Regions from separate parts of the Pradoshia sp. Z3_51 genome, predicted to be linked through region 4. Evidence: riboswitches for the same ligand, from Rfam matches in the RefSeq annotation. Region 4 holds a riboswitch; each other region holds the start of a gene.

Region 1 (3,703 bases), on a different contig from region 4:
TGGTAGGTCATCCAGGCTGTCGTATTTTTTAGAATAAACACCAATCGGTTCAATATGGATTCCGCCTGCATTGGCGAAATCATACCCATTATCCTTCACTTGACTCTCAAAATAAGGGATGTGTTGGAAATAGTTAGCGTCAATTGAGCCATCTTCCAATGCTTTATTCGGCATTACATAGTCTGTAAATACTTCAACTTCAAGTTTAATACCTTTTTCTTCAAGAAGAGTTGCTGCTTCTTCCAATATTTCTGCATGTGGAACATTTGATGCGCCAATTTTAATCGTTTTTAGTTCTTTGTCCCCGGAATTGGATTCATCTCCTGATCCACCGCAGGCTGCCAATAATAGGGTTAATCCTAAAACAAGTATGAACGATAACTTTTTCACTTTGGTTTCCTCCCTAGCGCTTATCTAATTTTCTTGTTATAAAATCTCCAATAAATTGGAGAATAAACACAATAATCAATACTAAAATAGTAGCAACAATCGTGACATCTGTCTGTCCGCGGCTAAACCCTTCCAAATAGGCAAGGTTTCCAAGTCCGCCCGCACCAATCATACCTGCCATCGCTGTATAACCTACAAGCGCAATTGCCGTAACTGTGATACCAGAAACAAGTGCAGGCAGAGATTCAGGAATTAGCACCTTCCATATGATTGTAAAGGAAGTGGCCCCCATCGATCTTGCTGCTTCTATTACACCTTTATCAATTTCACGCAATCCAATCTCAACCATTCGCGCATAGAATGGAGCAGCACCTATAATTAAAGCTGGCAAAGCCGCATTGACACCGATAATACTTCCTACTAATGCCTTTGTGAAAGGAATTAACAACACGATTAGAATAATGAATGGAATGGAACGGAATATGTTAACGAAAGCACCTACAATTCCGTAAATCACTTTGTTTTCCCACATATTCCCCTTTGAGGTCAAGAATAATAGCAGACCCAATATAATTCCAAGGAAAAAAGTTGCGATTAATGAGACACCTGTCATATACAAGGTTTCCCATGTCTTTTCATAAATTCGTTCCCAAACTACATTTGGTAATAATGTTTCCATCATTCTGAAATCACCTCCACACCAATTTCCTGATTGTGGAGATAGTCAATCGCTTTCGCCACTTCAGCAGCATCACCGTCTACATGAATAAATAACGTTCCATAGGACCCGTGCTGAGTCTGCGATATTTTACCCTGCAATATGTTTACATTGATTTTGTAAGAGCGGATAACCTCTGATAAAACAGGGGTTTCAGCTGATTCGCCAATAAAGGATAATTGTACAACTTTCCCCGTCGGATATTCAGCAAGCAAATGCTCAATCGTCTCTTTCGTTTCTTCTGGCTCAGTCACTTGCTGTACAAATCGTTTAGTAATCGGAGCATTTGGTTTTTTAAATACATCAAGTACTTTTCCGCTCTCGACCACTTTCCCCATCTCCATCACAGCAACGCGATGACAGATTTTACGAATAACATGCATTTCATGTGTAATTAATACGATTGTCAAGCCAAGTCTTTTATTTATATCAACGAGCAAATCCAAAATATCGTCTGTAGTCTGAGGATCAAGTGCTGATGTCGCCTCGTCACAAAGAAGAACCTGTGGATTGTTCGCTAATGCGCGCGCTATACCGACCCGCTGCTTCTGACCGCCGCTCAACTGAGATGGATAAGCATTTTCACGGCCATCTAATCCTACCAGACTTACAAGTTCCTTCACTCTTTCTTTACGTACCTTGCTTGGTACGCCCGCAATTTCTAAAGGAAACTCTATATTTTCGCTGACTGTCCTTGACCAGAGGAGATTAAAGTGTTGAAAAATCATACTTATTTCCATTCTGGCTTTTCTTAATTCAGCGCCTTTTATAGCAGCCATATCTTTGCCTGCCACCAAGACACTGCCTTCTGTTGGCTTCTCTAAACCGTTCAGCATTCTAATGAGGGTACTTTTTCCCGCACCGCTGTACCCAATAATTCCAAAGATCTCGCCTTTTTCAATAGATAATGAGACTTGATCCACTGCTTTGACAGCTGATGAACGTTTAAATGTTCCTGAGAAGGTCTTCGATACATCACGTAATGTAATCATGAAAAGTTCACCTGCTCTTTCTATCAACCTATAATTAAAGAATAACTTCAGTTAAACAAAAATGCCTTTCTGCGGAGGCAGAAAGGCATGATTTATTTATAACATGTTCCTTTCTCTCATCTCCCAGGATTTATTATCCTGTGTGAATTGGCACCTTTTCAATCATAAATGATTGCCGGTTGCCGGGCGTCAAAGGGCACTTCCCTCGGCCTCTCTTGATAAGAGTACTTAAACTATTCAATTAAATCTAACTGTCTGCTATCCTATCATGTTGAAGAAAGAACTGTCAACACCAAAGTCTGCATAGCATGTTCAATATTTATTTCACAACCACCTCAGTGGAAGCTATACCTGTTGCTTTTTCAATCGCAAGCTCCAATTCTTCAATTAGATCTTCTGCATGTTCAATTCCAACAGACAGTCTGATTAAATCCTCCTGTACACCTGATGCTTTTAATCCCTCTTCACTTAGTTGCTGATGAGTCGTGCTTGCCGGATGGATAATTAGGCTCTTTGCATCTCCCACATTGGCCACATGGGACCACAGTTCAACGGAATCAATCAGTTTTTTACCTGCCTCACGTCCACCCTTTATTCCAAAAACAACGACTGCTCCAGCACCTTTGGGTAAATATTTCTTCGTTTTTTCGTAATCAGGGTGATCTGAATCTCCTGGATACAAGACCCACGATACAGCCGGATGCTGTTTTAAATAGTCAACTATTAATCTCGTATTGGCTACATGCTCCTTCATCCTCACATGCAGAGTTTCCAATCCGAGAATAAATTGAAAGGCATTGTACGGGCTTAAGGAAGGACCTAAATCTCTCAACAGCTGAACTCTGGCCTTCACAATAAATGCTGCTGCACCAATTGCTTCACTGTAAATCAGATCATGATAGCTTGGATCGGGTTCAGTAAAGCCCGGAAATTTAGATGAATTCCAGTCAAACTTCCCTCCATCCACTATGACCCCGCCTAATGTGGTTCCATTTCCAAGCAGCCATTTCGTAGCTGAGTGTACGACGATATCCGCTCCAAACTCAATCGGACGGGATAAATAAGGAGTTGCAAATGTATTATCAATAATTAACGGAATTCCAGCTTCATGAGCAATTTCCGCCACCCGTTCAATATCAAGAACCTGCAGGCTTGGATTTCCAATCGTTTCTCCAAAAATAGCTTTGGTCTTTGATGTAATCGCTTCTCTAAAATTTTCAATGTCACTTGGATCCACGAACCTTACGTTAATACCATACTTAGGGAGAGTATTGGCAAATAAATTGTAGGTTCCGCCGTATAGAGTGGACGCAGAGATAATTTCATCACCTGCTCCCGCAATATTTAGGATTGAGAGTGTTATAGCTGCAGCACCACTTGATACCGCTAAAGCTCCAATGCCACCTTCTAATTCTGCTATACGTTCTTCGAATACACTTGAAGTTGGATTATGGATTCTAGTATAAATATAGCCAGTTTCAGCTAATCCAAATAAATCCGCAGCATGATCTGTGTCTTTAAATAAATAAGCATTCGTCTGGTAAATCGGCACGCTTCTCGCTCCAGTTACCGAATCCTGCTGCAATCCTCCGTGTATACCTAC
Region 2 (3,703 bases), on a different contig from region 4:
CTGTTTTGTATAGCTTTAAGGCTTCATTTGGCGTTGACCCATATGCTGTTATTTCAGGATTGGCAGCAGATACAATGAAATAATTTTGTAGGAATCCATTTGAATCCAGGACTCCTGTTAACCAACTGGCTTCACCGTAAAAATTATAGATGATGGGCATTTCTCCTTCCCATTTCTTTTCTATAAACTTCTTCTCGATAATTTGCAGGGCACCCTGTGAATCCATGTAGGATTCCTCCATATTACCTGTATAATAGACAGCTTTACCTGTCCTGGAATTTGTGAGCGCATAGCCGAGCATAGAATCGACGCCTTCTTTAGGACTCGTGAAATCAGTGAAATAATACATATCTCCATTTTCATCAAAGATCGGACTTACATTCGCTTCGGTACCCTCATCAGAAGGCAGTTTAACATCTGATTTTCCAAATAGGCTGTTCCAATAGCCATGAATATAATTTCCGAAGTAGCTGTTTTGTGTACTGACGACTTCTGGTGCAACGGCACCATCAATAAATTCGGGCGCTTCAGAAAGGGAATAAGAGTTGGACTTCCCAGTTTTGGCATCCATCACCACAACACCTTTTACCTTAAAGCCATTTCTGGCAGAGACAAAATCACCATAAGAGCGAATATAAAATGGCGTGCCATTATCATCTACTTCAAGCTGTGAATCCCCATAGAATATGTAGGATGGATACTGTAGACGAATACGGCGCTCTGTTTCTTTATTGAAGAATGCAGAAGGAGTGTAGATCATTTCTGCATCAACAAATTTTGGGTTGGCTGATGAATCTGTAGCACTCAATATAAAGTAACCAGGAGTTTCTTTCCCTTTCAGCCATTTGAAGAATCCTGAAAATTCGACTGGAGCAATATAAACATACTCACCATCTACTTTTTGGATTTGTAAATTCCCTAATTCGTAGTAGCTCGTATTTGGTACCTGGCCAAATGCTTTTTTCATTTTATTGCGCGCGTATTGAGGAGGCACGCTGGCCGGCTTTTTATTTTCATCAAATGTTTGAATTTCTTCTTTGATGTCCATTTTAGCTATAGTATACTTTTCATCGGCATTGAACAGAAATGCCGTTAAAAAATAGAGACCGACAAGCAAACTACCTGCAAATAAAATACCCTTAATGGTTCTCTCCATACCCGTAGCAAGCATTGAACCCAGCAAGGTTAGTATGATGACAAAAATCCAAAGAGAAGAGATAGTTTGATCCAATAGGGTGAAGTAATAAAATAAAAATGCTTTAATCGTGATTAATGCAGCTAAGCTGACAAAAACAAGCAGTTTTGTTTTCCCCTTCATATGGATACGTAATTTTTCATTATTTTTGAATGGCACAAGAATAAGTGCCGATATAATCCCAATGATAATGGAATAGATGAAGATATTTCCCACAAAGTACCCCTCCTTATTTTTTCTATAATTTACCTTAATATCCTATACGAATAACTGGCCAAAATGATTCATGAATTGGAAATATTCATGAATTTTAGTTGCTGTAACTTGATTTAGGATATTCTTTATTATAAATCAAAAATATTTTAAATATTATAAATTATTATTGACATTGCTAAACAAGATAGGATATAGTTGGAAACATCAAATTTAATTGAATAGCAAGCGATTCTTATCGAGAGAAGTGGAGGGATTTGGCCCTATGATACTTCGGCAGCGGATTTTTACTATGGTAAAAATACTGTGCTAATTCCAACAAACATCTGTTTGAGAGATAAGAGGAAGCTTTAAGCGAACATATTTCTACTTGTCTTTTTATGTATATGTTCATACAAAGCCTCTTCTGTCTAATGACAGAAGGGGCTTTTTGCATTTCGAATTTTTTAGGCCTGGAGGAGAGAACATGATTGAGTTTCGAAACATAAAAAAGTCATATCAAGCAAATGGTCAAAGCGTAGATGCTCTGAGAGGCGTTCATTTAACGGTTGAAAAAGGGGATATTTTTGGAGTGGTAGGATACAGCGGGGCCGGGAAAAGTACACTTTTGCGTTTAGTTAATATGCTTGAACGGCCTACTGAGGGGGAGGTCCTTTTGAATGGTAAATCGTTTGCCAGTCTCAAAGCAAAGGAATTAAGGGCAGAGAAAAAGAAAATCGGGATGATCTTTCAACATTTCAATTTACTTCAATCTAAGACGGTATTTGATAATGTAGCGATTCCATTGATACTATCCGGCGTTCGTAAAGAAACGATTCAAAATAGAGTTCGAGAATTACTGGAGTTCGTGGGGTTATCAGCTAAGGGTCGAAGTTACCCGGATGAATTGTCAGGGGGACAGAAGCAGAGGGTTGGAATTGCGAGAGCTCTGGCCACGAATCCATCTATCCTGCTATGTGACGAAGCTACATCGGCATTGGATCCGCAGACGACCAGGGATGTTTTAGAGCTATTGAAAAAAATAAACCGAGAATACAATATAACAATTTTGCTTATTACACATGAAATGTCGGTGATTAAAGAGATATGCAATAAGGTCGCTGTCATGGAAAATGGGAGGGTTGTTGAGCAGGGTCCTGTTCTTGATATTTTTTCCAAGCCAACCACTGAGGTTGCCAAGCGGTTTGTTAGAACAGTCATTCACGACGAGATTCCGCAGAGCTTTTTGAAATCCTTAAAGGAGAATAAACCAGCAGTTTGGAAACTTAATTTTTTGGGATCTTCGTCTGGCAAGCATCTACTTTCAACAGTGGCGAAAAGTTTTGATGTCCATTTAAGTGTTCTTTCTGCCAATATTTCTGAAATACAGGAAACCCCTTTTGGGAATTTAATCGTTGAGGTCATCGGTGAAACAGAAGAAATAAAGAAGGCGATCCAATACATAGAGAGTGAGGATGTGCTCTTGCAGGAGGTTAAGCTATCATGAATGAACAGTTTTTAGGAATGGAAATTACACTTGAACAGTTACTGATTGGATTCAGTGACACACTCTATATGGTTTTCTTCTCCTTACTATTCGCGGCCGTGATTGGATTGCCTTTAGGGATTTTACTCGTCATAACGAGAAAGGGTCACATTCTGGAGAATAAGTGGGTGTTTAATATATTGAACCCAATCATTAATATTTTACGCTCGGTTCCCTTCATTATTTTATTGGTGGCTTTGATTCCATTTACACGATTGGTTGTTGGATCGGCGATTGGAACGAATGCCGCCATTGTACCGCTTGTATTTTATGCAGGTCCTTATATTGCCAGATTGGTTGAAAATTCATTATTGGAAGTTGATAAGGGAATTATTGAAGCAGCTCAGTCAATGGGCGCGACTGAATGGCAGATCATTTTTCGGTTTTTAATACCAGAGGGACTTAGCTCTCTTGTTTTAACCTTTACAACAGCAACTATTGGGCTGGTTGGAGCCTCAGCAATGGCAGGGGCAGTAGGAGCTGGAGGAGTTGGAGATCTTGCCCTCACCTATGGTTATCAGAGGTTTGACACTAACACCATGATTGTAACCGTTGCGGCACTGGTAATCATTGTACAGCTTTTACAATCCATAGGTAATACGCTGGCTAGAAAAATAAGAAGACGATAAAGAAGGAGATGGAAAAAATGAAAAAACTTTTTCTTACTATTTTAATAATTGCATGTACTGTCGTAACAGCAGCATGTGGAAGCGATTCGAAAGGCAGTGCAAAAGAGGGCAGCTCTACCATTAAGGTTGGAGTGAGCAGCG
Region 3 (3,703 bases), on a different contig from region 4:
AATACCGCAGTTGTTTAAGTGAATATTCCTAGCTTTCCAATACGTTCAATAGCTTCTATTAGCCGGTCTTCGTCTACTAATAAGCCGACACGAATGTAGCCTTCTCCGTATTCACCAAAGCCTTTTCCTGCTGCAACGGCTACATCTGCTTTTTCAAGCAAATAATCAGCAAAGCTCTCGCTCTTGAAACCGGCAGGGACAGGAAGCCAAGCAAAGAATGAACCAGTTGGGGCTTCGACTTTCCAGCCGATTTTATTGCAAGCGCCAATGAGGGAATTTCGTCGTCGTTCATAGCGTTCGATAAGCTCTTCTACGCAGGATTGCTCCCCTGTCAAGGCTGCGATTGCCGCTTTTTGTACAGCAGGGAAGAGGCTGACGTAAAGATGATCTTGAATGAGATTGAGTGCTTCGATGATAGCTGGGTTTCCGATAGCAAAGCCAACACGCCAGCCTGCCATATTGTAAGTTTTCGAGAGTGTGTACATTTCAATGCCGACTTCTTTTGCACCCTCCGTTTCAAGAAAACTGATAGGTTTTTGTCCATCAAAGCCAATAGCTCCATAGGCAAAATCATGAAGTACGGTAATGTTATTTTCTTTTGCAAATGATACTGTTTTTTCAAAAAAAGCATGATCTGCGGTAGCTCCGGTAGGATTATTTGGGTAGTTTAAATACATTAGCTTTGCATGGGTCCTTTGTTCTAAAGGGATGCTTTCATAATCCGGCAAAAATTGATTATCTTTTGTTAGTGGAAAAGTTTCATAGTTTACGTTTGCTAATACAGCTCCAGATAAATAGTCGGGATAGCCTGGGTCTGGCAAGAGCATTAGCTCTCCATCGTTGAGCAAGCACATTGGTAGCTCAACTAGTCCGGCCTTCGTTCCAAAAAGGATGGCAACTTCAGTTTTAGGGTCAACCTCGACGCCATATTGCTTGTGATAAAATTGTGCTGCCGCTTCTTTCAACTCTTCCAAACCCCGAAATGGAGAATATTTATGAGTTTGTGCATCTTCAGCCGCCACTTGCAGGGCTTTGACGATATGCGCAGGAGTAGGTTGATCAGGATTTCCTTGTCCGAGATTAATAATGTCTCTGCCTTCAGCTATAGCGCTGTTAACTTTTAGGACAAGTGTTGCAAAAAATTGGACTGGCAGTTTTTTTAAGCGTTCTGAATATGTCATATAATTCACCTTTACGAAGAGAATATAGTTTTGAATATTTAAATAATAGATAAAATTCTATAACCTTTATTTAGAAATGTCTATAGTGAGCTGAAAGAATTTGAATATAGCGGTAGTAAATGGTTATTAGATTTGCTGAGTCATAGATTATAGGGGAACGTTTGATGAAGTGGGTGTGGTAGCTTTTTCAGAAATGATTGTTTTTCGGAAAATGTGAAATGTGGAGACTATACATTAAATGAGCTTGTTTGGCAGATGAAAATAGTGAGCGATGAAAGTGTTATTCAGTCGGCTTGCGAAAATGTAGAGTTTTACATTATCGTCAGTTCAGCCCTACGAAGAAGAATGGGGAGTTTTTTAATCCGATGTATGTGGATTGGAATATTTTATTGAAATTGCAATGATGAAAGCGGTTCAACAGTTTACGTCAAAAAGGTTTTTGTTGACAGACTATTCTGAAGTCTGTAATATCATAAACAAATCAAATAAAGCTATAGCTTATCGAGAGCGACCGAGGGACTAGGCCCTATGACGTCCGGCAACCCCCTTAATAGGGAAGGTGCCAATTCCTGCAGAATGTATTACATTCTGAAAGATAAGTCGAGATAGATGTATTTCGATGCCCCTTTCAGATGAGAGGGGCATTTTTGTTTCAAAAAATGTGTAGAGATAGAGGTTGGCATATGATAAAAATTCAGAATGTTAATAAGATTTACAAAACTAAAAGCGGTATAGTAAATGGAGTTGACAACGTTTCCTTAACAATTAAAAAAGGCGAGATATTCGGGATTGTCGGGTACTCAGGAGCAGGTAAAAGCTCGCTGCTACGCTGTATTAATTTGTTGGAGCGTCCAACATCGGGAAATATCACAGTTGATGGAATTGATCTGGCTAAGTTGAGAAGCAAGCAATTGCGTCATGCACGCTTAAAAATCGGGATGATTTTTCAGCACTTTTATCTTATTAGCCAGAAAACAGTTTTTGAAAATATAGCTTTTTCTTTAAAGGCAGCAAAAGTGCCGCAGACTCAAATACAAGACCGAGTAGAAGAACTGTTGAAAATGGTCGGATTAGCTGAAAAGCGTGAAGTGTATCCTTCGCAGCTAAGTGGGGGACAGAAGCAGCGTGTAGCGATTGCAAGGGCGTTGGCGAATAACCCGACAGTACTCCTTTGTGATGAGGCGACTTCAGCACTAGATCCGACGACAACGAAATCAATATTGAATTTGTTGAAAAAAATCAATAAGGAGCTCAATATTACGATTGTGTTGATTACACATGAGATGAATGTAGTAAAGGAAATTTGTAATCGAATGGCGATTATGCAGGATGGCAAGGTCATTGAGGAAGGCTCGGTGTATGATATTTTTGCTAAACCCCATGCCGATCTTACGAAGGAATTCATTAACAGTGTTGTTTCGTTCGATATACCTGACGCTATTTACCAAAGTTGCAAGGGTCCGATTGTCAAGGTGACGTTTAGGGGAACGGTTGCCGGTGAGGGAGTCATATCGGATACGCTTCAGCAATTTAATGTAAAAGGCAATTTTCTTCATGGCTCAATTGAATATATTCAGGAATTGCCTTTAGGTATTTTTATCATGGAGCTTCGCGGACAGAAGGAAGAGATTAATAAAGCGATATCTTATATAGAAAGTCGAGAGGCAGAAGTGGAGGTGTTCCAACATGGGCTTTGATTTCAACCACTTTATAGAGCTTATTCCTGAAATTAACACAGCATTTTTGCAGACGATTTACATGATTTCCATTTCTTTAGCTGTCGCAATCGTGATTGGTTTACCAGTTGGAATTCTATTATATGTGACAGAAAAGGGTTTATTTTGGGAAAACAAAACGGTTCAGAGGATATTAGGATTTGTCGTCAATTTGGTCCGATCAATACCATTTATTATTTTATTGGTTGCTCTTATGCCATTGACCGAATTTGTTGTAAAGACAACGATTGGACCAACAGCTGCTAGCGTATCGCTGTCAGTCGCAGCTATTCCGTTTTTTGCGAGAATCGTTGAAACGTCTTTACGAGAAATTGATAAAGGTGTTATTGAAGCCGCGATAGCAGCTGGTGCGACACCGTGGATGATTATTAAGGAAGTACTATTGCTCGAAGCGAGATCAGGTATCATTTCGGGTATTACACTTACATTAATTAGCTTGATTGGGTTTTCTGCTATGGCAGGAACGGTCGGTGGTGGCGGTATTGGTGATTTAGCGATTCGCTATGGGTATTATCGCTATGATAATACCATTATGATTGCAACTGTTATTATTTTAATCGTATTGGTTCAGGTTATCCAACTTGCCGGTGATTTCATCGCAAAAGTTATAGATAAAAGATAATAGAAAAGGGGAATTATTTCATGAAAAAGGGGTTAACAGCATTTATTTTATTCTTAGTGGTAGGTACATTGGCAGCTTGCAGCGGCAATGAAAGCATTGAGGATGCAAGCTCAGAGTCAAAGGATATTAAAATTGGAGCTACTTCTGGTCCTTATAGTGATATG
Region 4 (3,703 bases):
CAAAAGGGTCAGATAGAAAGATTGCGTCAGCTTGATTGGAACTTCTAATATTCATAAAAAAGGCTATTTGATGGCTGTTACATTAATAGATAAGCACGGTTTGAGTGGTTTTGTTTGAACCTTAATAGATTTAAAGCCTGTTTTGTTTAGAACCTCTTTAATCTCATCGGCAAATGCATAAGCCTGTTCTTCAGTTGCTTCTTCCTGCCTTGGCTGTACGGTTATAGTCAGTTTTCCATTCTCTTTTAATAAAGAATGTATTTTTTGAATACAAGCCTCTTGATTTTCCCATAATGGATAACTATTTACACTGAATATTTTATCGTACACTATTGGATTGGGAATCTCGAGAACAGTTCCATTAAACAAACGAAGCTGATTGCGGTTGAGTTGTTCTTGATTACGCTTGCTCGCATTGTTCACCATTTCTTCTGATGGATCGACACCATCAATTTGGATGGTTGGGTACTTCTTAAAAAGCATATGCATTCCTTCACCTGGACCAAAGCCAACTTCAAGCAGTGTGTCATTTGGGGTAATAGACAATTGATCAAATGTCCATTCATATAATTCCTCATTTTCGTAGGCCATTATTTTACCTGCAATCTTTCCGAGGACACCAGTTGGATTTTTAAACTGATTTGTTATTATTTCCTTCATCTAACATCACTCCTATCCCATACATACCCAAAATACTGAATCGTTAACTCTTTTGGGTTAATTATCAAAATAGATTGAAATAACTGAAAATTTATAGTAAATTAAGTAAATATATAATTTCATATTCTTATCTAGAGAGATGGAGGGACTGGCCCGTTGAAATCTCAGCAACCTGGATGGTAATCCAAGGTGCTAAATCCAGCAAGCAATGCTTGAGAGATGAGAGACCTTAGGAAAGAGGGCTTTCATGATGAAAGCTCTTTTCTATTAGTCTGTTTTCCTCATCAGAGACATTAACCAACTAATTAGGGGGAAAGACAGTGAAACTACTGGAAACGTTAAATGAAAAAATTCTAGTCGCAGATGGGGCGAGTGGAACACTTTTATATTCATTTGGAATTGATAGTTGCTTTGAAGAGCTTAATTTGACAAACCCCAATCAGATCAAAAAGATGCATAGAAGTTATATTGAGGCTGGTGCTGATGTGATTCAATCGAATACATTCGGGGCAAATTTTCATAAATTAAAGCGCTATGGTCTCGAAAGGGAAGTTTCTCAAATTAATAGAGCCGGAATGAAAATAGCGAAAGATGCGGCTGATCCAAACACATTCATCATCGGCACGATTGGCGGCTTGCGGAGCTTTAGGAATTCAGAATTAACACTAACGGAAATTAAGGGATATTTCGATGAACAGCTGACCGCTTTATTGGAAGAAAAGCCGGATGGCATTTTACTTGAAACCTATTATGATTTAGACGAATTATTAACGGTAATAGAGTCGGCTAGAAAAATGAGTGATCTTCCTCTTATCGCGAATATTTCTCTGCATGAAACAGGCCTTTTGCAAAATGGTATGCATGTCAGTGAGGCGTTTTCTCTTATGAAAAAAACAGGCGCTGATGTGTTAGGCATCAATTGTCGGATGGGTCCTTATCATATGATTCGCTCATACGAAGAAGTACCTTTATTGGAAGATACCTATTATACGGCTTATCCAAACGCCAGCTTACCTGATTTATCAGATGGAAGATATGTCTATTCGACAGAAGCGGATTATTTCATTAATAGTTCAAGGCAGCTTGTGAAGCAGGGGGTCCGGCTGCTAGGTGGATGCTGTGGTACAACTCCTGCCCATATTCAGGCCATTCGTAAAGGAATCGAAGATCTTCATCCTGTAAAGGTGAAAGATTTTGTAGCCAAGCCGAAGCATCAGCCTATATCATATGAAATCATTCAATATAAACGAAAAGGTCCAGATACAATTTCAGGTAAGGCAAAAAAACAAACGACGGTTATCGTGGAGTTGGACCCACCAAAGACGTTCGGCCTGGAGGATTTTTTAATAGGAAGTCGCTACCTATTAGATTCGGGTGCCGATGCGATTACACTTGCGGATAATTCATTGGCGTCACCGAGAATATCCAATCTTGCGGTAGCGTCGATTTTACAATCAAAGTTAAATACGGTGCCTCTTGTTCACTTAACTTGTCGAGATCATAATCTGATTGGCTTGCAATCTCATTTAATGGGCATGCATTCCCTTGGATTATCAGAGGTGTTGGTGGTGACTGGGGATCCTTCAAAAATTGGTGATTTTCCGGGCGCGACTTCTGTATATGATCTTTCTTCAATGGACCTGATTTCATTGGTTAAGCAATTGAATGAGGGGCGCTCCTATTCAGGAAAATCGCTGGGTAGCCGGGCGAATTTCGATATCGCAGCTGCCTTTAATCCAAATGTAAAGTACATAGATAAAGCCGTACAGCGAATGGAAAAGAAAATTCAGGCTGGAGCTGATTATTTCTTAACCCAGCCCGTGTTTAGTATTGAAAAATTAGAGGAAGTATACGCGGCAACCAGGCATATAACAAAGCCGATTTTTATTGGCATTATGCCTTTAACGAGTCACCGGAATGCAGAGTTTTTACATAATGAAGTGCCAGGTATTTCATTGCCGGTTCATGTTAGAGAGGCGATGGAAAGAGCCGGAACGGATAAGGAAGCCTGTGCTCGCGAAAGCTTTGCCATTTCAAAAGAATTAGTGGACGCGGCAAGTGAACTATTTAACGGTATCTATATTATTACACCTTTTATGAAATATGAATTAAGCGGGCATTTGGTTCGGTACATCAAAGAACAGAAATCAGTTGTAAATAAGGAAGTGCATCTATCATGAGAACAGAAAAATTGAAAGAGTTATTGGCTGAAAGAATAGTTATTCTAGATGGAGCAATGGGAACCATGATTCAGGCGCATCAATTAATAGAGGATGATTTTGGCGGGGAACAATACGATGGGTGTAATGAGTATTTAACGCTAACCCGCCCGGATGTAATCCAATCGATTCATGAAGAGTACTTGGCAGCAGGTGCGGATATTATTGAAACAAACACATTCGGGGCAACTCCAATTGTACTGGATGAATATAATCTTGGTCACCTGGCATATCAGCTGAATAAAGAATCAGCTCAATTGGCTCGAAAAGCAACAGAACAGTTTGACAGTCCTGACAGCCCTCGCTTTGTTGCAGGTTCGATGGGACCTACGACCAAAACCTTATCCGTAACAGGCGGAGCCACTTTTGAACAATTGGCAGATTCATATGAAGAGCAAACGAATGGCCTGCTTGATGGGGGAGTTGATTTGCTTCTCTTGGAAACATCGCAGGATTTATTAAATGTGAAAGCAGCTTATATTGGAATGAAAAGAGCATTCTCATCTTTAGGCAGGGAAGTTCCATTAATTATCTCAGGAACGATTGAACCAATGGGGACTACTCTAGCCGGTCAAACCATTGAAGCTTTTTATATATCGTGTGAGCATATGAATCCTCTTGCAATCGGGCTTAATTGTGCAACTGGTCCAGAGTTCATGGCTGACCATATCAGGTCTTTATCTGAATTAAGCACTGCTGCAGTAAGCTGTTACCCGAATGCGGGATTACCAGATGAAAATGGCCAATATAATGAATCGCCTTCCTCCCTAAGCAAGAAGATCAAGCAATTTGCCGAAAAAGGTTGGATTAATCTTGTTGGCGGC

What was found. Region 4 has a riboswitch for S-adenosylmethionine ahead of AC4BHA_RS02110 (bifunctional homocysteine S-methyltransferase/methylenetetrahydrofolate reductase). Riboswitches for the same ligand answer to the same signal wherever they lie in the genome.
Region 1: another riboswitch for S-adenosylmethionine. It lies ahead of AC4BHA_RS13065 (methionine ABC transporter ATP-binding protein); the one in region 4 lies ahead of AC4BHA_RS02110 (bifunctional homocysteine S-methyltransferase/methylenetetrahydrofolate reductase).
Region 2: another riboswitch for S-adenosylmethionine. It lies ahead of AC4BHA_RS09735 (methionine ABC transporter ATP-binding protein); the one in region 4 lies ahead of AC4BHA_RS02110 (bifunctional homocysteine S-methyltransferase/methylenetetrahydrofolate reductase).
Region 3: another riboswitch for S-adenosylmethionine. It lies ahead of AC4BHA_RS17540 (methionine ABC transporter ATP-binding protein); the one in region 4 lies ahead of AC4BHA_RS02110 (bifunctional homocysteine S-methyltransferase/methylenetetrahydrofolate reductase).

Annotation. Positions count from the first base shown of each region.
Region 1 is NZ_JBZAJC010000006.1:104,947-108,649, forward strand. Features, by position in the region: gene AC4BHA_RS13055 (MetQ/NlpA family ABC transporter substrate-binding protein) at 1-390, opposite strand, end outside; gene AC4BHA_RS13060 (methionine ABC transporter permease) at 404-1,072, opposite strand; gene AC4BHA_RS13065 (methionine ABC transporter ATP-binding protein) at 1,069-2,100, opposite strand; SAM riboswitch class I at 2,214-2,325, opposite strand; gene AC4BHA_RS13070 (O-acetylhomoserine aminocarboxypropyltransferase/cysteine synthase family protein) at 2,420-3,703, opposite strand, start outside.
Region 2 is NZ_JBZAJC010000004.1:73,731-77,433, forward strand. Features, by position in the region: gene AC4BHA_RS09730 (YrzE family protein) at 1-1,411, opposite strand, end outside; SAM riboswitch class I at 1,641-1,752, shown strand; gene AC4BHA_RS09735 (methionine ABC transporter ATP-binding protein) at 1,875-2,894, shown strand; gene AC4BHA_RS09740 (methionine ABC transporter permease) at 2,912-3,562, shown strand; gene AC4BHA_RS09745 (MetQ/NlpA family ABC transporter substrate-binding protein) at 3,580-3,703, shown strand, end outside.
Region 3 is NZ_JBZAJC010000015.1:22,242-25,944, reverse strand. Features, by position in the region: gene AC4BHA_RS17545 (pyridoxal phosphate-dependent aminotransferase) at 15-1,181, opposite strand; SAM riboswitch class I at 1,677-1,783, shown strand; gene AC4BHA_RS17540 (methionine ABC transporter ATP-binding protein) at 1,865-2,878, shown strand; gene AC4BHA_RS17535 (methionine ABC transporter permease) at 2,868-3,539, shown strand; gene AC4BHA_RS17530 (MetQ/NlpA family ABC transporter substrate-binding protein) at 3,560-3,703, shown strand, end outside.
Region 4 is NZ_JBZAJC010000001.1:474,812-478,514, reverse strand. Features, by position in the region: gene AC4BHA_RS02115 (class I SAM-dependent methyltransferase) at 64-660, opposite strand; SAM riboswitch class I at 785-886, shown strand; gene AC4BHA_RS02110 (bifunctional homocysteine S-methyltransferase/methylenetetrahydrofolate reductase) at 981-2,840, shown strand; gene metH (methionine synthase) at 2,837-3,703, shown strand, end outside.